4 regions of the Candidatus Brocadia sinica JPN1 genome follow, and region 2 is predicted to be linked to each of the others. Evidence: riboswitches for the same ligand, from Rfam matches in the RefSeq annotation. Region 2 holds a riboswitch; each other region holds the start of a gene.
What was found. Region 2 has a riboswitch for cyclic di-GMP ahead of BROSI_RS13215 (hypothetical protein). Riboswitches for the same ligand answer to the same signal wherever they lie in the genome.
Positions count from the first base shown of each region.

Region 1: it holds a riboswitch for cyclic di-GMP, as region 2 does, so the genes downstream of both, BROSI_RS00455 (sirohydrochlorin chelatase) here and BROSI_RS13215 (hypothetical protein) in region 2, are expected to answer to the same signal.
Region 3: it holds a riboswitch for cyclic di-GMP, as region 2 does, so the genes downstream of both, BROSI_RS20590 (hypothetical protein) here and BROSI_RS13215 (hypothetical protein) in region 2, are expected to answer to the same signal.
Region 4: it holds a riboswitch for cyclic di-GMP, as region 2 does, so the genes downstream of both, BROSI_RS02165 (hypothetical protein) here and BROSI_RS13215 (hypothetical protein) in region 2, are expected to answer to the same signal.

Region 1 is NZ_BAFN01000001.1:110,729-116,804, forward strand. Features, by position in the region: gene otsB (trehalose-phosphatase) at 1-838, shown strand, start outside; gene BROSI_RS00440 (DUF5752 family protein) at 804-1,520, shown strand; gene BROSI_RS00445 (glycosyltransferase) at 1,535-2,758, shown strand; cyclic di-GMP riboswitch class I at 2,952-3,063, shown strand; gene BROSI_RS00455 (sirohydrochlorin chelatase) at 3,191-4,285, shown strand; gene BROSI_RS00460 (cytochrome P460 family protein) at 4,438-5,499, shown strand; gene BROSI_RS00465 (sll1863 family stress response protein) at 5,527-5,961, shown strand; gene BROSI_RS00470 (GlsB/YeaQ/YmgE family stress response membrane protein) at 5,987-6,076, shown strand, end outside.
Region 2 is NZ_BAFN01000001.1:2,908,580-2,914,655, reverse strand. Features, by position in the region: gene BROSI_RS13230 (hypothetical protein) at 1-694, opposite strand, end outside; gene BROSI_RS13225 (hypothetical protein) at 823-1,200, opposite strand; gene BROSI_RS13215 (hypothetical protein) at 1,658-1,882, opposite strand; cyclic di-GMP riboswitch class I at 2,011-2,129, opposite strand; partial or broken gene BROSI_RS21440 (HD domain-containing protein) at 2,337-2,528, shown strand; gene BROSI_RS20825 (hypothetical protein) at 2,456-2,671, shown strand; partial or broken gene BROSI_RS21435 (N-6 DNA methylase) at 2,771-3,038, opposite strand; gene BROSI_RS20215 (hypothetical protein) at 2,978-3,172, shown strand; gene aroA (3-phosphoshikimate 1-carboxyvinyltransferase) at 3,510-4,784, opposite strand; gene BROSI_RS13200 (magnesium transporter CorA family protein) at 4,886-5,815, opposite strand; gene BROSI_RS13195 (DUF4139 domain-containing protein) at 5,941-6,076, opposite strand, start outside.
Region 3 is NZ_BAFN01000001.1:3,583,107-3,589,182, reverse strand. Features, by position in the region: gene BROSI_RS16420 (IS1380 family transposase) at 1-1,196, shown strand, start outside; gene BROSI_RS20245 (hypothetical protein) at 1,365-2,618, opposite strand; gene BROSI_RS20590 (hypothetical protein) at 2,929-3,279, opposite strand; cyclic di-GMP riboswitch class I at 3,708-3,829, opposite strand; gene BROSI_RS16400 (efflux RND transporter permease subunit) at 4,464-6,076, opposite strand, start outside.
Region 4 is NZ_BAFN01000001.1:482,769-488,844, reverse strand. Features, by position in the region: gene BROSI_RS02190 (hypothetical protein) at 12-224, shown strand; gene cobK (precorrin-6A reductase) at 221-979, shown strand; gene BROSI_RS02180 (exosortase C-terminal domain/associated protein EpsI) at 995-1,663, opposite strand; gene BROSI_RS02175 (exosortase/archaeosortase family protein) at 1,660-2,481, opposite strand; gene BROSI_RS02170 (PEP-CTERM sorting domain-containing protein) at 2,646-2,876, opposite strand; gene BROSI_RS02165 (hypothetical protein) at 2,919-3,488, opposite strand; cyclic di-GMP riboswitch class I at 3,670-3,765, opposite strand; gene BROSI_RS02160 (alpha/beta hydrolase) at 4,162-4,848, opposite strand; gene BROSI_RS02155 (hypothetical protein) at 4,983-5,774, opposite strand; gene BROSI_RS02150 (multiheme c-type cytochrome) at 5,926-6,076, opposite strand, start outside.

The sequences.
Region 1 (6,076 bases), 2.8 Mb from region 2:
CGCATTCGACCATATTCAGACTATTAACGAACTTCTCCGGACACAGAAGAAAATAATCCTATTGACGGATTTTGACGGCACCTTAACGCCTATTCGTGAACATCCGGACCTTGCCATGCTCTCGGAAGAAGTGCGTCAGATTTTATTGAAATTTTCTCAGAACAGAACATTCTTTCTTGGCATAATAACGGGGCGTTCACTCCGGCAGATAAAAAAACTGGTTAATATTCCAGGGATTTTATATGCAGCCAATCATGGAATAGAGCTGGAGGGACCGGGCGTACGGTTTAGCAGTTCAGAGGCAAAAAAGGCACGCTGTAATCTCTGGCACATGTATATGCGGCTCTTTAAATCTTTAAGACATATTGAAGGGGTATACCTGGAAGACAAAGGCTATACCATTAGTTTGCATTACCGGTTGGTCAAAAAGGCAAGTGACGTGGAATTCGTAAGGAAGACCCTTGACAGTATTACAAAACCTTACGTAGAGAGAAATATACTGTCCCTGAGTACGGGAAAGATGGTTTATGAGATACGTCCGCCGGTAAAGTGGAATAAAGCCACTACGATTCAATGGTTATTGACCAATTATTTTCCCTTAGAATTCAACGGGGATGCACTTCTTGTTTATCTTGGCGATGATCAGGCAGATATAGAAGTATTTACTGCTTTAAGCGGGAAAAGGCTGATGATCTTTGTAGGAACACCATTGGATACATTCTCGGCTGATTACTTTGTCAACTCACCCGAAGAGGTAAAGGTTTTTTTAGAACTTCTTTATAATCAAAAAAGCGAGGACAACAATGGGCACCTTACAGAAGGCAAAAGAGCCATTTAGATTCTATACGCAGACACATATACCAGAACTCACCGGGCTAAAGGCAAGCAATCTGCAGGAGTTGTTAGACCTCATAAAAACGGTTCCAGGGTCGGTTATCTATCATCATACCCACAGTTTTCTTCAGCAACACCAATATTTGTCACCGGAACCTCCAAATGATTTTGCCTATTGGATTAATGGTGTTTTGGGTGACGAGGTGCTCGGCGAAGATCTGTTTAGTATTGATACGATCCAATACACAACCATCCGTGAACTTCGTAACGAAATCATTCGCACCATTGAAAACTACATAGCAAAACATCCTAAATCGCTTCAAAGATTTGCAACATCAGGGGAAGCGTTCCATTTTGTAAAATCGATTAGCTTTGTCTTTCAAACACCCTATACAGCCTCAGACCTCAAGGAATTTCAAGCAGTATTGCAAAGGATTACCCTTGATTCTATTTACTTTCACATGTTTGAGGCCAGACTTCGTATTGGAGTGGGTACGAATGATTTTTCTCACTGGCTTGAACATAGTCTGTCAGAGAGCAAACTGGCAAATAAAATTGCATCGCTGGATCCATATACCCATACCATGGAAAACCTGAGATTTGCTCTGGTAAAATTAACAGAAAAAAGGATTGTTGAACTCTCTTTAGAGGAATTTCCTGCCAGGGTGACACTTCAAAATCCCTAAATTTTCGTGAAATAATGGCAAAGATCACTGAATATGAATCCATCGTTGGCCCCCACACCATTGAAGAATTGAAATTATTGGCAGGCAAACTTCAGGGGAAACTCATCCAGAACATCAATTCAACTGCTGTTGGTGGCGGTGTAGCAGAGATTCTTAATCGCATGGTGCCTCTATTGCAAGAATTAGGGGTAGACACCCGATGGGACTTTATCAAGGGTGGAGAGGATTTTTTCAACGTCACCAAAAAATTCCATAATGCCCTGCACGGTAAATCCGAAGAGATCACTCCGCAGATGTTTGAAATCTTCATGGAGACAAGCCAGCGGAATATTGACGAGGTGAAGACTATTGGAAACGTTGTGTTCATCCATGACCCGCAGCCTATCACCCTGGTTAAGAAAAAGACTTCCATTCCTGACAGCAAATGGATTTGGCGGTGCCATATAGACGTATCAGCGCCCGATAAGCAGGTATGGAACTTTTTGGCGCCATTTATCCATCAATATGATGCTGCTGTCTTTTCTTCTCCAAATTTTTCACAACTCTTACCTATCAGACAATTTCTGATAACACCTTCCATCGACCCTTTAAGTGATAAAAATAAGGATTTGCCGCAGGAGACAATCGACAAAGTCTTAGAAAAATATCATATACCTGCAGACACTCCCATTATTACTCAAATTTCACGGTTCGACTATTTAAAGGACCCTATCGGCGTTATTGAGGCGTATCGTTTGGTAAAAAAACGTATTGACTGTCAACTCATTATTGCCGGCGGTACGGCCACAGACGACCCGGAATCGACCAAGGTCTTTGCAGAGACAAAGGAAGTTGCTGGCAATGACGCTGACATACACATCCTCCCTATCCCTTCCGGCAGCGACATTGAGATCAATGCGCTCCAGAGGGCATCTGACGTTATTATTCAAAAATCACTTCGTGAAGGATTTGGACTTACCGTAACAGAGGCATTATGGAAGGCAAAACCAGTTGTCGCATCCGGCACAGGGGGTATTCCGTTACAGGTCAAACACAAATATAGCGGCCTCTTATGTCATAGTGTTGCCGGCGCAGCATTCGCCATTAAACAGTTATTAAACAGTCCTGAATATGCCAAAAGACTTGGTAAGAACGGCCATGAGCACATTAAGCAGAACTTCCTTCTTACCCGTCACTTAAAAGACTACATGCTCTTATTTCTGTGCATGTACCATCCCGAAGATATTGTTTACTTATAAAAAAGATTCATCGTTTCTCTGCCCAAATATTCATGCTTATTTTTTCTCAAGACGTTTTGGACTGGATTTTGAAAAATTACATGGTATATTTTACATTTATAGAGATCGGGCAAGATAAACTTTTTAAAAGTAAAAAAACATTTTATTGCATTCAAAAAGATAAAATAACTTATTAACATAAACAAATAAGACATTACGATAAAGGTAAACCCTGAGCAATCAGGGGGCGCAAAGTAAAGGGTCTTGCTAGCCGTTTAAGCGGTTTAAACAGTTTACGCCGCTTATGAGACAGCCTTACTGCCGAAGATGTTTAAGTGTATATCTTTGCAGTAAGGCTTTTTTATTTTCATTTGAGACGATTATCGTGAAACAAAGGGTTTCCAACGCCGTTAAGAAAATAAAGAAAATTTGAGTTTGAGCAGGAGAGAGGTGATGGGAAAACTTGTTTTCTGGTGCAGAATTTTTTTAAGCATTCTGGTCGTAGGTTTTTTCCACGCTTCAAGAATTTACGGACGAGAGCTTCTGAAAAAGAAGATGGTGGCAAGTACAGAGGTTACCATAGGGCAAGGAGCAAGGGGGGTTTTCCAGAGAGAGGAATTGGGAGGATTGAAAGAATGTCCATTGGGAAGAAATGAAAAATTAGAAGAAAAGGGAATTGCCATACAATCTGTAAATCAGTCCAAGAACATAGGTGTGCTTGTCCTTGCACACGGAGTACATCGCATGCACGGAGAACAGGTGCATGAAGAGCGCAATTCGGAGGCACTTCCCTTGTGGAATGCTTCTGTTCTGGAAGTGGTAAAGCCACTCACTGATAAATATCCGCTGGAAGTTGCCTTTGGTATGGCTGATCCGGATACCATAAAGGAAGCTGTTCATAGCTTAGAAGAAAAGGGCGTTTCTGAAGTGATCGTGGTGCCACTCTTCATCTCCTCTCACAGCCCAATCATAGGTAATTCCCGTTACATCCTGGGTATTCAGGAGAAATTGCCCGAAACTACCACTGTTAAATCCTTACCAAGGATAGAAAGCAGGATAAAATTTCGCATGTCAGGCGCTCTGGATGATAGCATGCTCGTTGCGGAAATTCTTTTCGAAAGGGCTATGGAGCTTAGCGCTAATCCGCCTAATGAAACGGTTATTCTGGTCGGGCACGGGCCTAATGATGAAAAAGAAAATAGACTCTGGCTGGCTGACATGGAAAAGCTAGCCTACTATGTTCGCGAGAAAGGCAACTTTAAGAAAGTTAAGGTTGCGACATGGAGGAGTGATGCCCCGGAGGAGATCAAAGAGAGGGCTATTCATGAGCTGAGAACAATGGTAGAGATGAGCGGCAAAGACGGGAAGGTCATTGCAATCCCACACTTACTCGCCACGGGTGGTGTAGAAAGTGAAATTGTGGCCGCTTTGAAAGGACTTCCCTATATCTTCAATGGCAAAACCCTATTACCCCATAGCAACATAACGAGGTGGGTAGAAATGCAGGTAGAAGAACAAATGAAAGAATCCACGGGGAGACAGCGATGAAAGAAAACCATTGTGATGAATTAAAATCCATTGATTATCCCATTCATTACCTTCGGTAAAGCAGGAGGTCAATTTTTCATCTAAGAAATATGGCTTTGCAATTAGTTGAGCTTAAACTTTAGATAACTTACCATACAGAGAAAGAGGGGAATATGAAATTAAACAATTTGTTAATACTCGCGTTATTAATAAGTTTTCTTTTTGTAGGATGTGAAAGAGTAAAAAAGGTGATCGAGAAAAAAGAGATACCTAAGATTACCGTGCAAGAAGATTTGAATGCCGAAAAAATGGCTAGCGATCTCTGGAGGAAAATACAAGGGGAAAAATATTGGGTCAACTGGAAGATGTGGCCAGGCAAGGAAGCGTTATATACAGGAGGCAGAGAACCTCATGGGGCATTATTAACTACTTACATAAATGAACCCGCCTTAAAGACATTTATAGATAAAAGGGAACAGATGCAGCCCGGAGCGATAATTATTAAAGAAAATTATATGCCTGACAAAACCCTTGTTTCTATCACGGTAATGCACAAAATAGAGGGTTTTAATCCTAAGGTAAACGACTGGTTCTGGGCTAAATTTGAACCAGACGGCACGATCACTACTGCTGAAAAATATGGTCAGACTCTGATCCTGGCAGGTAAAGTTGCAACGTGTATTGAATGCCATAGTGAACAGAGCGCCAATGACTATATTTTTACAAGCCATTTGAGGGAAGGAGTGTCAGAAGCTGTAAAAGTGGAAATGGAAATACCCGACATCGAAAAAATGGCTCATGAACTCTGGAATAAAATGCAGAGTGAAAATTACCACGTAAACTGGAAGATGTGGCCAGGCAAGGAGGCATGTTATGAAGGAAAGGAGCCACATGGCGCTTTCTTAACTACCTATGTAAATACTGCCGCCCACGAGGTAATTATGCAAAAAAAGGAAAAGATGCCTCCCGGAGCGATAATTATTAAAGAAAACTACATGCCTGATAAAAACATCGCCTCAATAACCGTGATGCATAAGATAGAAGGTTTTGCTCCTGATGCTTTTGACTGGTTTTGGGTTAAATTTGCCCCAAACGGCAAAGTCATGACTGAAGAAAAAGATGGCAAGACCATAACGTTGGCCGGTAAAGTTGCTGGCTGCATAGAATGTCACGGGAAACAAACAAGTAACGACTATATTTTTACAAGTCCTTTGAAGTTAGAGCATATGTATTAATCCCATATCCACTAGAAAGGTAAAAGTATGAAAAGAGTAGGATTTGCTAGCGCAATAGTTTTTTCTTTCTTTTTTGCCACTGCTTGTAATCAGAAAAAAACTGACACAGAGGTATCGTCAGAGGATATCAAACGTCAAACAGGGGAAGCCCTTGAAACAACCAAGAATTATCTCATACAGAAAAGAGAAGAGTATCAGACGCAACTGGAAGATAAACTACATGAACTCGAGAATAAGATAAAAGAGCTTGAAGCAAAGGCAGCGAATGCAGGAGAGGAAACCAAGGCCAAGTGCCATGAGATGATTGAAACGTTGCAACAGAAGCAAAAAGATGCAAGAAACAAATTGGAGAGACTCAAGTCTTCAAGTGCAGATGCATGGGAAAATCTAAAGTCTGGAACAGAAAATGCTCTGGAGGACTTGAAGAAAGCATACAGCGAGGCGATCTCTCGTTTTAAATAATTTTCGTCTCAAAGGGGAGACAACTTTGTTTTTCACGATTTGGATTATCAGCGGCATTATCGCCGGCTGGCTCACTGGACTGGTGGTAAAAGGACGAGGCTACGGACTCATTGGC
Region 2 (6,076 bases):
CTTTTGTTCCTTCCGAAAGAACCAACTCGTCTGAAATCGTTTTTTTCAGAATTCTATTAGAACCAGAAAATAGAAACTGAAACCCCATCCTCAATGCTTTATAAAAGTCTGTAGATGGTATTTCAAATACATTAATTCTCCCCGTCGATGCGCCACATAACGCTATATGTATAAGTCCATCATTATCCTTGCGTTTGGATATGACCTTTATGCCTACTTCTTTTAATTCCTTTTCCATTATTTCCAAAGTAATTTCCGAACCCATTCCGCATTGTAAAGTACCGTCATATTTAAATACTTCGACACTAGAAGTATCGAAAACCCATAAGTCAAAATTCAATGTTCTCACTTTTTCAAAATCTAATACAGATATTTCGTAAACGTTTACTTTGCCAGTCGGTGCACCACAGACAGTTGGTATATAAAATGGCACGATTTTCTTTTCACAAGAAATTACCTTAGCTCCGGCTTTTTCTAATTCTTTTTTCATATCTGAGAGAGGTATCTCAGAACCCATTCCGCATTGCAAAGTGCCATCATATTTGAAGATTTTAATATTGTGTATTGTTTTAAACGGAAATGGAGCACCTCCTTCACTTGGATTAGGTACTTCACGCCCGTAAATATTGTTTATCGCAGAAACACAAAGTATTAATATACAACTAAAGAAGAAATACGAAACTTTCTGCATCATAATTACTACCTCCTGTTTAATGAATACATGAGAAAAGAAATTTTAACAAAGTAATGATTGGTGTTTGTTTTTTTCCTTTCTGGGAAATTTTTTTTGATAGTGGTAATCCTTACAAGGATTAGGCATTCTTATCCCGGATACTTGAACTCCTTATTGAATGCAAATGATTCTATGACACCACTATGCAGTATGTAGCCCCAGATCGCAGCTGTATACGTCTCACCTACATCCTCACTCCGCCACTTGGAGTCAATCAGCCCGACCAATACCTCCTTTACCTGTTGCATTGGAGTGAACTCGCTCACACTCGATACCCACGGTCTGAACTCCGGAATCCAAGGTTTGGGAAGCTGATCATTCAGCCATACTTGGAGCAATACATCGCCTTCAGACCTCACCTTCACTTTGGCTTGGATGATTATGTCGTGGCCAAGCTCGTCATAATAGACGTCCCATATTACGTCGACGAGATCGTTCTTACTTGCCGCCTCGATCTCTTTGTTCATTGTAGCCCATCCAGTGCGCGATGCGTTGACTATCCTGTTGCGCTGTTGTTTTAAATCGGCTTGCAACAAATTGTTACCCTCCTTTCTTTAAGTGTCATGCAAGGCTTGAAAAGCCTTACAAATAGCACTATTTAAGCCATTATCCTTTTAAAAATCCTTCTTATTATATTTTCCACCTAGCCAGCGAAAGCAGGCCAAAAGACTTCTGTTAACTCCAACTATACACACAATTAGCGACACCTCTATCACAGAAATATTCAAGTCCTTATATCGGTCCCGCTGCAAGTACCACATTAAGTTACCGCCCTCGTGCTCGTGATCGGTTATTAATACGATATCGTCTTTATTAAACGATAATCCGTTTGCAACAAGCGACATTCCTTCGGCCACAGAATTGACGTTACCTACGTGATAAGAAAGACCGTGTTTGCCCAGATAAGAATACGAATTGACCGTTTCACCCCATCATGTTATACACTTGTTGAATCTTTTTTACGATTTCGTCCACGTATAGGTCCAGATTGCAACCCTCGGAGTAAAGACGTTGAACTTCATTCATTCGTTCTCTCACCGAATTAAGAGGCACACCAAACGTTGAGTTGTTCATGTACACAAAATCTTTGCTGAGTGAAAAAAATTCTTGCCGAATTTCATTCCACGACCAGGTTATCGTATTAGCCATAACGTTCCTCCTATTATCAACCTTGCTTAACGTAGATCAGCATAACCAATTAACGAGGAAAATATGCATTATTTTCAGGGAAACTCCTAAAACAAAAAAACCTTACTGCAAAGATATTTCCCAACATCTTCGGCAGTAAGGCTGTCTTTTCCCATAAGCCGTTTAAGCGGTTCAAAAAGTTTAAACGGCTTGTAAAGACCCTATTACTTTGCGCCCCCTGATCACTCAGGGTTTACCTTTATCAAATGTTTTCTGATATACACCAAGGGCGAAAGAGAAGCCATTTCACAGAAAAAACAAATATTGTTGATTAATTATTTCATTAGTCATTTATTTTAAACTAGTTATAGATAAAAATAGCACAGACATTCCGAACAACAGGTTCATGGAAAACCCGCAAAAAGTGCGTCATGGCACACTTTTGCGACGTCACACTTGTGTGCCATGACACACTTTTTGGATAAAATGGTCTCGTCTCCACAGAATACCCAGGACCTCCGTTTTGGGACATTCGTTATTTGTCGCAATACTTTCCTATCTGTTTTCCTTAGAAATAAAAGCATGTGCACGCAGATGCGTAAACAATTATTTCACAGGCTTATTCCACGACCTGCCGGAGGTGCTTACCAGGGATATCATCTCGCCGGATTCATAGAGGCATCAGATGCAATACGGAACGGGAGCGCCAGTCCGGAACTTCAGGAAGCAAGATTATCACTAAAAAAACAGTATGAGAAAACGAGTATTGCAGGGATAAATTTCGGAGAAATTTATGCAGATTTTGATTAAGGTACCGAAGTATTTTTCTGCCGGACAATCATAGAAAATTTTTATAAGCAAGAAAACTGACGTCCGGGAAGTCCGACAGATTACTTAATATCAACTATCGCCGCCTTCAAACAAGACATTATCAGGCACAACGATGTCAGGGCGTCCGTGTTGCGCAAGGATGGTCTTTACATGCTGGACAGAGCTCAGTTGTTTGTTTGAGGTAGTAGCCCAAAAGTCTTCCCTTTCGATCGTCTCTTTTTCTTTATACGGTTTTTCCATCGGCCCCGACGATGGTTGTACTGCTCTTTTTCCCGAAGGGTGGATTTGTCAGTACGATATGAAAATATTCTCCTGGGTGGCTTGCAAGCGAGTCTGCAACAATTATTAGAACCATTACGCCCGGAAAGAACAGCTATACCCAGCGTCATTAATCAGATACGAATATGTTATTCCCGCGGAAGCGGGAATCCAGAAAAATACTGGATTCTGGATCAAGCCAGGAATGACAGACAGTTGTAAACTTATGTCGCTATGTATATATATTATCACTACTCGGTCATAAGATATTAAAAAGGCTGTGTAGTTATGTTAGCAGGTTGAGCAAAGCGAAAACCCAGTTAATTCCCCTTAACAAAGGGGGGATTTTTATGACACTACCGTCCTAAAAAATTCATGGATAAAATGGAAAATTTCTATACAAGTAAGATTCGGACTTTTGAAACCGGAGGACGTCCACTAAGGAGACTTCTTTTGTAGATACTACAGTATAGCTTTTGCTATTCTCACCCGCCTGGCGGATGGTTTAGCTACAGGAATTATTAAAGAGATTAGGATTGAGGCTAATAGCAAGCCCAGTTTACAACCCACCCCTCAAGGCCTCTAATCTCTGAAAATAATCAGGAAATGTTTTGGATACGCACTCAGGGTTTTTTATCGATATTCCTGTTGAGCGCAACCCAATCAATGCAAAACTCATGGCCATACGATGGTCATCGTACGTTTCTATCTGAGCTGGTCGTGGCGGAGACGGCTCAATCTCAAAGCCGTCCTCATATTCCACCGCTGAAATCCCCATTCTCCGTAATTCATTTACCACCGCCGCAATACGGTCGGTTTCCTTTATCCGCATAGTTTTTACATTCCTTACCCGCGTCTTACCGTGGGCAAATACCGCCACAGCTGCCAAAGTCTGCACCACATCCGGCATGTCACCCATATCCACATCTACACCATGCAATGAATTCCCCAGCACTTCAACCCAATTGCTGCCTATGACGACCTTACAACCCATACTCTTCAGGACATCAACAAAATGGATGTCCCCTTGCAAGGAATCACTCCCAATGCCAACGACCCTTACCTTTCCACCAGTAATGGCAGCAGCAGCAAAAAAATAAGAAGCGGCCGATGCGTCTCCCTCAACTTCATAGTGTGTAGCCTTGTAATGCTGTCCGGATTTTACGAAGAACGTTTTATAATCATTGTTCTCAACATTTACCCCAAACTCACGCATCAACGCCACAGTCATGTCCACATAACGTTTTGAAACCAGATTTCCCTTCACTTCTATGATCACATCCTTTTTTGCGCAAGGGGCAGTCATCAACAGGGCGCTAAAATACTGACTGCTCAAATCTCCCTTTACAACGGCCAATCCACCATTTAATCCTTTCCCCCGGATTATTACAGGTGGACAACCGTCGTTATGTTTCGATATAACATCCGCCCCAAGCTGTCTTAGGCCATCAAGTAAATCCTGTATGGGCCTTTGCCGCATACGCGTAACACCATCTATCTCATAGACCCCGTTGCCCAGAGTTAGCATAGCCGTTAAAAATCTCATGGCAGTCCCTGCATTCCCCACAAACAAATTCGTCTGTCTTGCGGGAATAGTTCCACCTTTTCCGTGTACGATGAACTTATTGACATCTTGCTGTTCTTCGATGGGTATTCCCAGGACATTCAAGCTGGACGCCATATATTTGGTATCGTCACTAAAAAGGGCATTCGTGATTGTGGATTCTCCATCGGCCAATGCCGCAGTAATGAGTGCACGATTTGTATAACTCTTCGAGCCCGGAACTGTAACGATTGCATCGACCGTTCCGGTTATCGGTTTTATTTCAATCACTTTATCACTTCCTTATAAAAATTGGGTACTCTGTGCTGTGATGCTGATTCATTTTGAGAATATACCAAACATGATGAAAATATAAAATGAAAACTTTCTTCTCACAGCCATTCCTTCTTCCAGAAAATGATCACGACGATTAACGATGTCATGAGGGAAACGAGCAACGTCAGCGAGAACACATAGGGGTGGTCCTGTCCGGGAAGGCGGACATTCATGCCGTAAAAACTTGCGATCAAAGTGGGCAGGCTGATTACAATCGTCATCGAGGTTAGAAACTTCATGACCACGTTCAAATTATTAGAGATAATAGATGCGAATGCATCCATCATCTGGCTCAGGATGTTTTCCGAAATAGCGGTTACTTCGATTGCCTGGCGTATCTCGATAAGCACATCGTCAAGCAGGTCTTCGTCTTCAGGATGAACCTGAAACAATTGACTTTTTTGCAAGCGCTCCAGCATCAGCTCATTGGACTTCAGGGCAGTGGTGAAATAAACCAGGCTCTTCTGATATTTCAACAACTCCCGAACCTCCTTATTTTGCAATGAGCGATGTAGCTTCTCTTCAAGCGCATCAACAAAGTTATCAATGTCCCGAAGATAAGCCAGGTATCGATCGGCAGTACGGAGGAGCAGCTGCAGGACAAACCGATTCTTTTTAACGGTAGACAGGCCATGCACCTGACCAGCGGCAAATTCATGAATGACGCTCGTCTCCTCTTTGCAAATTGTTACGATGAAAGTATCCGCCAGGATAATCCCAAGCGGCACGGTAATATAGGGAACAGGCGATTTTTTACCCTGCACATAGGGGAGGCGGAGCACAATAAAGATGATGCCGTTATTCCTTTCCGTCCGGGCACGCTCATCAATGTCCAGGGAATGGGTTACAAAATCAGGAGGAATGCCCCATCCCTCGATCTGTGCAACCTCCCGCTCGCTGGGGTTTACTACGTTGACCCAGCATCCTTCGGTTGGCGCATTAACTTTCTCAAGCCTATGATTCGTGCTTTTAAAAATCTCAATCATTTCAGGTTAGAACCACCCCTCTTTCCCCTCCTTCGCAAGGAGGGGATGAAGGGGGAGGGCTTCCACCAGTTATTTAAGCACATTGCCAGTTATCCTAAATATATGAAAATTTCCATACAATTTAATTACCAGCGATATAACACCGTATATTTTACGGTTACTTCCGAATCTTTTTTCAGTGGAATTAAAAATTCAAGGGTGTTGGCATCTTTTTTATTATATGTATGCGAAGATTCGCGAACTTCCCAATCACCCCAGAGA
Region 3 (6,076 bases), 670 kb from region 2:
GGAAGGTAATATCGCAATTTAATGGAGGGCAAATAACAACCGACGCCGGAGGCCTGTTACTGAGAGAATTAGAACAGGCAAGAGGTTTCATGAAAGAGTTTTCAAAGTGTTTTACCGATTATCGGGATCAGGGCGCAATAGAGCATACAGTAGAAGAATTATTATCACAGAGGATATATGGGATAGCGTTAGGATATGAGGACTTGAATGATCATGATCAATTGAGGATAGACCCATTGTTGGCAGTTTTGTGCAAGAAGAAAGACCCGACAGGGCAGGATAGGCGAAGCAAGATTGTTTTGGATTTGGATGCGACGGATGATCCGATACACGGGAGCCAGGAAGGTCGTTTTTTCCATGGATATTACGGGGAGTATTGTTATTTACCCTTGTACATATTTTGCGATGACTATTTGTTATGTGCGAAATTAAGGACATCAGGGGTGGATGCAAGCGAAGGGGCAAAAGAGGAGATAGAGCGGGTCGTCAATCACGTTCGGAACCAGTGGCCTGAGGTGAAAATTGTGGTGCGGGGCGATTCGGGGTCTGCGAGGGAAGAAATCATGAGTTGGTGTGAAGCAAACCATGTAGACTATCTTTTTGGGCTTGCAAGGAATTCTCGATTACAAGAAGAGATACAAGGCGAAATGGAAGAGGCAAGAAAACAATATGAGCAGACAGGAAGAGCATCCAGGGTGTATAAAGATTTTTTCTATAAAACGGTGAAGAGTTGGTCCAAGGGTCGTCGGGTAGTGGGCAAGGTGGAATATTTAGAGAAGGGGCCAAATCCCCGGTTTGTAGTAACATCACTAAAATCGGAGGAGAAAGATGCCAGGAGTCTTTACGAGCAAGAGTATTGTGCACGGGGGGAGATGGAAAACAGGATCAAGGAACAGCAGTTACATTTGTTTGCCGACCGGACAAGTACAGAGACGATGCGTGCCAATCAACTGAGGCTGTGGTTCTCGTCAGTGGCTTATGTGTTACTCAACGAATTAAGACGGATAGGGCTTTGTTCAACAGAATTCTCACAAGCACAGTGCAGCACGATCCGAACAAAACTGCTCAAGATTGGCGCACAGGTAAAGGTGAGTGTAAGGAGAATCGCAGTTTGCCTGTCCAGTGCTTATCCCTATAAAGAAGTCTTTCAGCGCGCTTTTCAAAACATTCGTAAAGCGTATCCAATGCTCTGTTGAAGTTCAAAAAAGATTTACCATTGTAAGTATGATTGCTAAGCCGGACGGGAGCGCTACGCCCCAAATACGCCTTTTGATAGCATCTCCCGGGTTTTTATCAATAAAACGATGAGGATATTCAATGTTGATGCATAAAAGCAGAAAAATCAGTCTTGGATACCAAACTCATTATGTATTTTGAAACCTTTTGATATTACAAATTACCCTCTGTGAAAAATGCGGGTTAGACCATGCATACCCGTGTGGAGTCAATGATCCAATTCCAAAGTTCGCTTCCACAGCACTTCCTTTGACTTTAATATATCGGTTATTGGAAGATGTCGCCTCGAAATGGGCAATACCGGTAGCAGAGGCATCTGGTGCAGTACTTACTACATGGAGTTTCTGTGCAGGATTTGTTGTACCAATGCCGACATTGCCGGGAACATAAACATCTCCATTATCATAGATGGAAAACCTTTCATCACACATTCCTCCGGAACATGGATTTGTAAAATCATAAGACCAGAAACTTAATTTATCACCATATACACCGGTCATATTATAAATAATCCATCTATATGCACTTCCAGGAGTTGTTTTTGTTGTATTAACAATAGCATAATGTGCACTTCCTACATCACCTGAACCAGATATTTTACAAGCTCCCGACACATCAAGTTTAGCATTAGGAGCTGGAACTCCAATACCAATATTCCCATTGTCAAAGATCGTTCCCGTAACAAGTTGAGAACCGTTCCATTTGGAAACATAGTTCGTGGTATTTGTACCCACTTGAGGATCAACCTCAGAAACAATACCAACCTGGTCACCATCAGCAATATCAGGAGGTATGCTTGATACCTCACCCCAACTCACCCCATCCTTCAAATTTGCGGGAACTGTGGGATCACTCTCAGTAGTAATCCCGACATCATCCCCATCGTCCAATCTAGGAGGCCTGCTGCCAATCTCACCCCAGCTTATTCCGTCCTTCAAGCTTGCAGGAATTGTGGGGTCTGTCTCAGTAAAGCTGGTTAAGTATCCTGCGGTAGCATGATCCCCCCATCCAAATGCCGTATTCCAGTTACCAATATCAGCAACTGAAATCCCCGATGCAATGCTATCGCTATAAACAGGATCTGTCTCTGTCACAGTCACTCCCGTAAGCCCGGAACCATCGCCCATAAAGGAAATAGCATTAACGGTACCTATAACTTGCATTGTTGTTGGTAGTTCTGTCCGACCCACGTTAACATTTACGCTGTTTAAAGTAATGGGACGAAAATTACCTGTTGAAAGCTCTAAACCATAATTATGAGAAAAGTAAACATCGTCGCTCTCGCTTTTTCTCCCAATAATAAAACCACCGGCACCACCAGACAATACAATCCTTCCCATATTGTTTGCAGCATCTAAAATAACGCCCTGGTTTCCAGTCACATTGCCATCCACAACCAATTTATTATTAGCACCACTTATCAAAACAGACCCGGCAACATTCAAGGGGGTGCTAGGATTCTCAATTCCAATACCAACATAACCATTGGCTTTATCATAATAAACCTCAGCACCAGCAGCATTTCCATTGTCATTATAGGTGATTTGCTTAGTTATGCCTGCAATTGGTCCCGGAAGCCATTGAGGCCCCTGCGCGCCAGTTTCACCTTGCGGCCCCTGTGGCCCTATGGGTCATATCGGCCCTGCCATACCCTGGGGACCTTGTTCCCCTTGCGGGCCTTGTGCTCCTGTTTCACCCGAATACCCTGTGTGGCCCCTGCGGACCTGGAGGCCCCTGAGACCCTTCCGGTCCAACCAACCCGGTCGTATCACCAACCCACTGACCGGAATTGTTAATAATGGAAATACCGTTAATCCCGATGTTTCCCCACACATCCAGTGTCGCGTTGGGGTCAGCTGTGCCGATACCCACCTTTCCATCTCCACGGAAACGGGCGATCGTGCTATCGTTTGTTTTCTCCGTTATAGAAAAACCACTGTCTGCGCTATTGTCTTTTAGTTCTGAACCCATATCCTTTGCATAACCGTACTTACTTATCCCCGACAAAAGTACCATAACAACTATTAGCCAGTACTTATGCATTTTATTCCTGCTCCTTTCCACAATCATTGCCGATATAACATTACATTAAAAATAAGTTCATTCATATAACACAGGATATACCTTATGTTTTCATGTACTCAATACCATGAAAAAGTTTCTTTGGGGCATTTCTCCTCTCTTAAAAAATGTATTCAACGAAAACAAATCTTTTAAGGTCCAGTTAAGTATGCTGGTTAAAACGAGAGCAAAACTTAAAACCGCCTTATGTTTACCAAAACGTCGGGTTTCGTTCCTCAACCCAACCGTTGAGCCCATTTGTCGCACCTTGCGCCAAAAACTCACCACGAAGCTTCCACAGTGGCTAAACACAATGATTCAACTCTACCCTTTTTCAAAGAGCAAAATTGTTACAATGTTTCTTAAAACAAAAAAGCCTTACTGCTAAAAAATGTTTGTAAAAAAACATCTTCGGCAGTAAGGCTATCTTTCTGCTGCTGCTGCTGCTGCTGCTGGAGTTTCTTCGTCGTGCAAACCCAGAGACCCTGTTACTTTGCGTCCCCTGATCACTCAGGGTTTGCCTTTGTCGCTATATTTTCTTCACTATTTTACATATTTTGGTATTTCTCAAAACTCAAGTAATCTACCAATAATATTTTCCCTGTCAAGAAAATAGTGGGCATTTGTTTCGGACTTCGTCGTGAGCGCTCAGTCGAACGATTTCGATTTTGAATTTGAAGGGATTTTTAAAATGAAACATAACGATTCAGCAGACTTTTGCCTACAACCACTACGAGTGAATAAAATATTGATTACATAATCCCAAAGGAATGACATGATTATAGAAAAAAACACACCAGAATATTCAACCCCGTAGGGGTGAAATATTGCGAAAACAATGATACTATATCACCCCTACGAGGTTAACAACACTGGTATAACGATATTCTATAATCATGTCATCCCTTCGGGATTATTCTGTCTGTCCGTTTTCCCTGTTGGTTCCTAACTATTCTAAGAAAACATTCTCTGTCAGTTTCGCTGAATAGTTACAGGAGACATCATAACGCAGCACAACCGCAACCAAAATGAACCACCCCCTTTATCCCCTCCTTTGCAAAGAGGGGATTGAGGGGAGGTAAAAAACTTATAAAAAAAGGAAGTTTTTATACAGGAAACCGTCATGAACCGAAGACTCACAAAAGGGTATGAAAATGTTTGTTTTTTTAGACATTTGATTCTATTTTCGTACCAATACTATAAACATCCTTATTCATTTCATCCTTACGTATATCATCCGCACGGTGAAATATCCGATAAAGCACCGGAAGTACCAGCAAGGTGAGGACAGTTGATGATATAATTCCGCCGATCACTACTGTAGCAAGTGGACGCTGCACTTCTGCCCCCGTTCCGGTAGCCATCGCCATCGGAAAAAACCCTAAAGAGGCAACGAGGGCGGTCATCAGTACCGGACGCAGACGTGTAACTGCACCCTGAAGAATGGCATGGTCGAGGGGATTGCCCTCCGAACGCAGTTTGGTGATAAATGAGATCATGACAAGTCCATTTAATACTGCCACACCGGAGAGCGCTATAAACCCTACACCAGCCGAAATCGATAATGGAATTCCCCTGAGCCAGAGTGCAACTATCCCCCCGGTCAGGGCAAAAGGAACACCTGTGAAGACCAAAAGGGCATCTTTTATGGTTCCAAATGTGATAAAAAGCAGGAAAAAGATCAATAAAAGTGCCACGGGAGTGACAATTTGCAAACGTTTCTTTGCCGACATCATCTGCTCAAATTGTCCTCCCCAGGTAATCCAGTAGTTCGCCGGGATAGTGACATCCTTTTTGATCTTTCTTTCAGCCTCCTCCACAAACGAACCCATGTCACGACCACGCACATTTGCCGTCACGACAACCCGGCGCTTGCCGTTCTCCCTGCTGATTTGGTTAGGACCAGGTTTAATGTTAAATTCCGCAATAGAGCCAAGCGTTATATAACTCGGTCGTTTGCTTTCCTTAGAATGCGCTGCGAATAATACGCCCGTATCCAATCCACCCCCACTCTCCGGCAATGGAATCGGCAATCTCTTGAGCGCCTCCACATTACTGCGCATATCATCAGGCAGGCGTACCATGAGTTCGAACCTCCGATCCCCCTCAAAAATATTCCCTGCACTCTTCCCCCCAATTGCAACCTCTATTACCTCCTGCACATCAGAAATGTTAAGACCGTATCGCGCCATTTCTTTGCGATTCATCTGAATGGTCAGAACCGGCAGACCTGTCACCTGCTCTACTTTCACATCCGAGGCCCCCGGTATTTTCTCAAAGGCTCTGGCGATTTTTTCCCCGGTTTCAAGCAAGACTTCCATGTCGTCTCCAAATACCTTCACTGCCACATCGCTTCGCACTCCAGCGATAAGCTCATTGAAGCGCATCTGGATCGGCTGGGTAAATTCATAATTGTTGCCGGGAATTTTTTTGAGATACTCCTCAAGTTCATGTATCAACTCTTCTTTTAACTTATGAGAGTCAGGCCAATCTGACCGTGGTTTTAGCATAACAAATGTATCGGCTACACTTGGAGGCATAGGATCAGTAGCAATCTCTGCGGTTCCTATTTTGGAAAAAACAGTATCCACCTCCGGGAATTCTTTTATCTTTTCTTCAAGGACATGTTGCATCTCTACCGCTTGTGATAAGCTTGTCCCCGGAATACGGAGGGCATGGATTGCCATATCTCCTTCATCCAGACTTGGTATGAATTCACTTCCCATACGCGTCATTAAAAGTCCGCTCAGGACAACAATCACGCCTGCGACTGTTATAA
Region 4 (6,076 bases), 2.4 Mb from region 2:
GATTTTTCAGATTGACCCAGTATCGTATTTGCTGTACTATAACAAAGTTTGAAGAAAGCTTCAAGGTCATAGATTCAGAAATGATAACAGAAGAAGACAATATGCAAGCACTCTCTCAAATTGAAAAAAATCATATAACTTCTCTTATTCGCCAATATCTTCACGATATTCTTTCGAATGCAAGAGATATAGAAAAGTTTTTGAACGGTATTGAAAAAACATGATTCTTGTCCTGTCAGGCACTGAAGAAGGCAAAGAGATCGTCAGAAGACTCCACGAAGAGGGATTGGATTCCCTGACGACCGTTGCAACGGAATATGGTAAAAAGATGTTTGAACAGATGGGTTTAGAGACCGTTTGTTTGCAGGGTCGTTTGGACGCTCATGGATTTTCATGGTTAATCAAAGAAAAGGGAATAGATACAGTAATAGATGCAACTCACCCTTATGCGATAGAGGCGTCTCAGAATGCAATGGATGCCTGTAAAAAAACCAATACGCGGTACCTCCGCTTTGAAAGGCAGGAGATGGAGATTCCAATGCATCCCTTGATCCACAAGGTTAAGACTATGGCTGAGGCCATAGACAGGTCCAGGACATTTGGGAAAAGAATATTTCTGACAACGGGCATATCAAGCGTTGCTAAATTTATCATCCTGAAGGATGAAAAAGAATTGTATGTGCGCATCCTCCCTGTACCTGAGCATATTGCTTTGTGTCTGGATATGGGGATTCCACCCACACGTATTATCGCCATGCACGGTCCGTTCTCAGAGGATTTGAACCGGGCTATGTTCAGGCAGTATCATATTAGTACGATGGTGACAAAAGACAGTGGCGAGGTGGGAGGCGTGCTCGAAAAGATTCATGCGGCGCTCAAAGAAGGGATAGACACGATAGTCATCGGGAGACCGGGAATAGACTTTCCTCAAAAATACTCGTCTATTGATGAGGTGATAAATATGGTTAAAATGCATTAACGGGGTAGAATTGTCTTACTTTAGAGATAGATCAGCAACTGTTCCTGGATTTCCGAAAATATAGCTTGCCTGATCTGAAGACATTGCCCATCCTAAATCTGCAATAAAATCTTCCGCCAATTTCAAGGCGTCCCCGATAGTATCTTCTTTCGTGGGCACATCAACTCGGATCATGAGACCAGCCCTTTTTTTATTAATCAATGAGAACCATAACTGTTTTATTTTCTGTTCTGTCCAATCAACGACGTTTTTATCGATACAAATCCAATAAATTATCAGAAAACCATCGGCATCCTTTTCGGTATAAAGACTATGAGCTTGAAATGTACGATTTACTACATGAAACTCAAGGTTATTTAATTCAATGACTTTAAAGCCGGAACTATTAGAACATACCTTTGGATTGTGAAAATTGCCTGCATCCAGTACGAGTAAAAAAAGATTTTTACCATCTGCATTGACATATTCACGATCCAATGCCTGGCTAACAAAATTATATTCTTCGCCCTCCATATTCCATTCTTGCTCCACATCCCTTCCCTGCCATCCGTTAATCTCAAGCGGTATTTTCAATTGGGAAAGGATATTCAGGCTTTCATATTTTGCTTTTGGAAAACCGAAGCAATAAATAATAGCGCATAACAACAATGCGATAGGTATCAATCCTTTTTTCTTCTTATTCATCTTGTTATCCTGCATCTTTCAAGCAAATATTCCAATCCAATTAATCCCAGAATGATAAACACGAATATTACAACGCCGCTCATGCTATGAAAAAATCCCTGGCCAGCTTCCTCGCCAAAATAATAGGTGATAAGGCATAAGGTTATAATCCGGATAAGATTGCCCACGAGCGCAAGAGGAATAATGGAAGAGACAAGGACACCTTTTTTGGATATGCTGCCCTTATTTATATATGCATAAATTAAAGCCAAAGAAAACATCGTAACGATAGAACGAAATCCACTACAAGGTTGTCCCATAAACAAATCAGTCTTGCCAATCGTTAATAAAAGCCCTTCCCTTGTGATTGGATAATGAAAAAGTTTTAAGATCGTCTCCGTGGCAACGGAAAGGCCATAACGCATAGGCAGGGTAACGCTATCAATAATTCCGGTGGGAATCGGCGCAAGCAATATCAGATAAAGAATAGGAAAAGATAAGATCTTTGTTACTTTTAATCCGTAAAGATAACTTACCAATCCATACAGAACCGGAAGTAAAGAAAGCGCAGTAAGAAACCGATAGTCCTGCCGCCAACCAAAAGTAAACAGAAAAATTCCCAATAGCAGGATAGAAAGGCCAAAGAAGTTGTTGCCCGGTGTACTCTTTTGAATGGACTCTCTCAGGAGTGCGCGTTTACGCCACACAAGCCAAAAGAATACAGGTATGATAAAATAGGCGTGCGTATAATCAGAAGACTTCCAGCCATGACGATAAAGCACAAAAAAAAGAGGGGTATAAAGTGATGCCGTTAGTATCCAAATGAAATAGTGGATCATCGTAATCTAAATATCCAAAGCCACGGGATGCATATTTGACGGTTTAACGAAGCATTCAAAATCGTAAGAAAGAGTTATACAATTCCTAACAACACTTACTCTCTTCCATGAGAGTGAGTGTGTTGTCAGGTCTGTATGTTACACCAAGTGTTATCGTAAAGTCGCTATTGTACGTTGGCGTCCTGCGAATGTTCATTGAAAACTTTGGAATTCTTTTTACTTCTTAAGCGCCGTAAAGTTACCAAGGTAGCGCCGCCCGCTAGAAAGAGCAGGCAGCTTACAGGTTCTGGCACAGGCACAGGTCTTCCTCCGCCGCCACTCTTTGCAAATACACTGTTTAACGATATCGTAAGCGATATCAATAATGTTAATATTCCAAGAGTCCACTTTTCCATTTTTCTATTCCTCCTCACTTAAAAAGTAATTTTGTAGAAGCTTTATTTTACAATCTGAAATTTACAAGAATCATCTTCCCAATCGTCCTTGCCTGCTATGCTTACCTTTCCAGTAAATGTGTATGAACTACTTACGGTATTAACCGATAACCCAGAGGGATCCAGCTTAAACCACGCAAAGTACCAGTAACCAGGTTTTAAGGTTCCACCATCTATAGGATCCACAAACCCGTCTTCATTGTGAGTAATATGAATTGAACCTGGACCGTCGATAATCCATTTTATATCCGCTGTTGTTGCCTTCGTTACCCGAAAAGCAACATACATGTAAGCGGAATCCTTTTCTAAAACAGGCAAACAAATGGGTAAATCTGCGCCATCAATGGATGATTCCGCATCGCTGGTGAAGGAAGCGTACAAAATAACCTTCTTCCCACTGCTGCTGCCTCCCTGGAAAGTTTTTTTCACCACCTCATCATCATTTGAGATTTTAATGCGACCGATTCCTATCTTCCCGTCATTCTGACCAGCAAGGCATATCTGCCCCACCATAAAAATCATTAATAATAGCGTTAACCCAAATAATCCTTTTTTCATTCTGCCAATTTTCATAATCTCCTTCTCCTCAAAAAATATCTTTAAATTTTTTCTTATACGATGGCATTCCACTTTTGAAATTAATTTCGGTTTCTTCCCTCCTTTCCCAAATAAACGCCGCCCTTTTAAATCATCGTTACTACGGTTAAACTCTATAAACAAAAAAGCCTTACTGTGAAGATATTTTTAAAACACCTTCGGCAGTAAGGCTATCTTATCATTACATCCTTGTAAACTTAAAGACCCTGTTACTTTGCGCCCCCTGATCACTCAGGGTTTACCTTTATCGCTCTGTATTTTAAGTTTACTACTTTACAACTGTGCGGTATATCATCAATGTAGTCGCCTAAATATATACAATAACTATCATTCTTCGTCAAGTAAAAAATAAAATATTTCTAAGATTTCAATCATAAGTTTTGTGAAAAACACAATAATACCCACAAGGCGTTTCTCAAATACAATCAGAGCGGGAAGTGTCTTCATTATTATTTTTACTTTATTCAGGATATTTTAGGACTGTGTTATGTCCGTGTGCCAACATGGATTCCCTTCTGGGAAAGAAACTGTATGGAAATTATCAGAACGATATGGGCAATAGATTAGCTCTTTCATGTTAAACCTCCCAATAGTTCAACTATGTGTACACATGAATGATTGAATTGAATTGAGCGGGTAATTCGCCAATTCATCTGTTGATTTGGAGTTTAAAAAAGGCGCAGACCTTTTGTGAAAGGCCGTCCTCTTGCCCTCTGTAGAAATGATCACTATCTTCTATTAATTCCAAAATTTTTGGGGATGATAGACCTTCAAAACCTCTTAGAGTATCCTCCGCTGTTGCTGCAAAATCATTCCGGCTGTAAATAAATAATTTACTCTTTTTGCATTCCTGTAAAAAATCCAGGGTGTACCGACCAAAAGGCGTTGATAGAGAAGCGAATGCCTTCACGTGTTTGCTTTCTGCGCCCACCCTCATGCCTGCGACGGCGCCGAATGAATATCCTGCCAGAAAAATTTCCTGGGTTACGCCAATTTGTGAAACCAAAAAATGAAGAGCCGCATGGGTATCCGCAACGGCATCAGTATAGTCACCGCCATTGAGGGATGTATCCCAGTATTGGAATCTCTGGGCAACGCCCTTTATATGACATTCACTATTTCCCACGCCCCGGTAGTTAAACCGAAGGGATACAAATCCCATGCTGACTGATACCCGGGCAATGCTCGTAATAACATTGTTATCCATGTCACCACCCAAATTGGGGTGCGGTGCACATAACAGGATTGCCGGGGATGACTGCATATCTTCGTTATATGTCAGGATACCTTCTAACCTCAGTTTATCTGAATGAAAATGTACGCATTCCTCAATCATGATTCAAATGCAACCACTCAGTTTACAGAAAGAGCCTAAAATAAAGAAAAAGGGAAGAGAAGAAGATGATGGGTATGAAAAAATTATTCTTGTATTTTTTCTTCCACATTCTCCACACCCCAATTTCTCTCTCCCTATCGTTCTATTGATCTTAAGAGTGTTTGTGATAATCGGAAATTGTGTATGCCATACGATTGAATCAGTCTTACAGAGTCTTGCATAGTTAAATTATTTCTACAAAATTGCTTGATTTTGCTATCGAGCGCTTCTTTCCATGCATCATACAATAACCCATAATCCTGATTATGGCATTCGATACAATATTCCCGGACAGATTTGAATGAATATCCGCCTGATTCCGGCTTATGGCAATCTGTACATGACACTGCCTGAGACATCCAATCCGGTATCTTTATGCCGATGATTTGAATATCTCCATTTATGTAATCATTCACATCGGCATGGCAACGTAAACAATCAATTTTACCTGAAAATCCTTTATCTTCCCTGTATTCCTCTGAATTTTTTTTTATAAGGGGTCGGTTAATCGAGAAATCTGATACATGTTCCTTATCCTGCGCGTATAAAGGATTCGAGATTGCTTTGGTGTCTCTTTTGTGATGACAGACCCAACAGTCACTGTTCTGTATAATAAGACCACCGTGTGTTTTTGTATGAACGGCATCATTATTGTGGCACTGACTGCACTCCAATCCCTGATTGGGGGAGTGCGTCTTATGTTGGAATACCTTCCCCTGATACGCCGTGTGATAGGCCATGTAATTCACATGACATCTGTCAGTGCAGGAACCGGTAAGAAAGGGGGGGGTATTTGGTTTTATTGCATAAATATCATCTCCCCATACTAATGGTTGTAATAAAATAATACCAGTATAAAAAATCAATCGTAAATATGTTTTAATCATAGTAGTTACTTCGCGATATTCTTTAAATTCAGGATACTATAACCAATTCCTCTCAAATCCCTTTTCGTGGCAATTTTTACAGACCCCGGATTCAATGTTTGCATCCTGATGGCAATCCTTTTGTTTAACTTTTTCGGCTTCAGCAAACTATTTAAAGTTTATGGATCGTTTCTGACAATAAAATATTTCTGTCTTTATGAAAGGATGTTCGGATCACGGTAGCTTTAATTACAGATGAATTCTCATTCCAGCCAAAGCAAAAGGGAATGCATTTTTTCCCCTTGTACGGTAAAGCCGTTTTC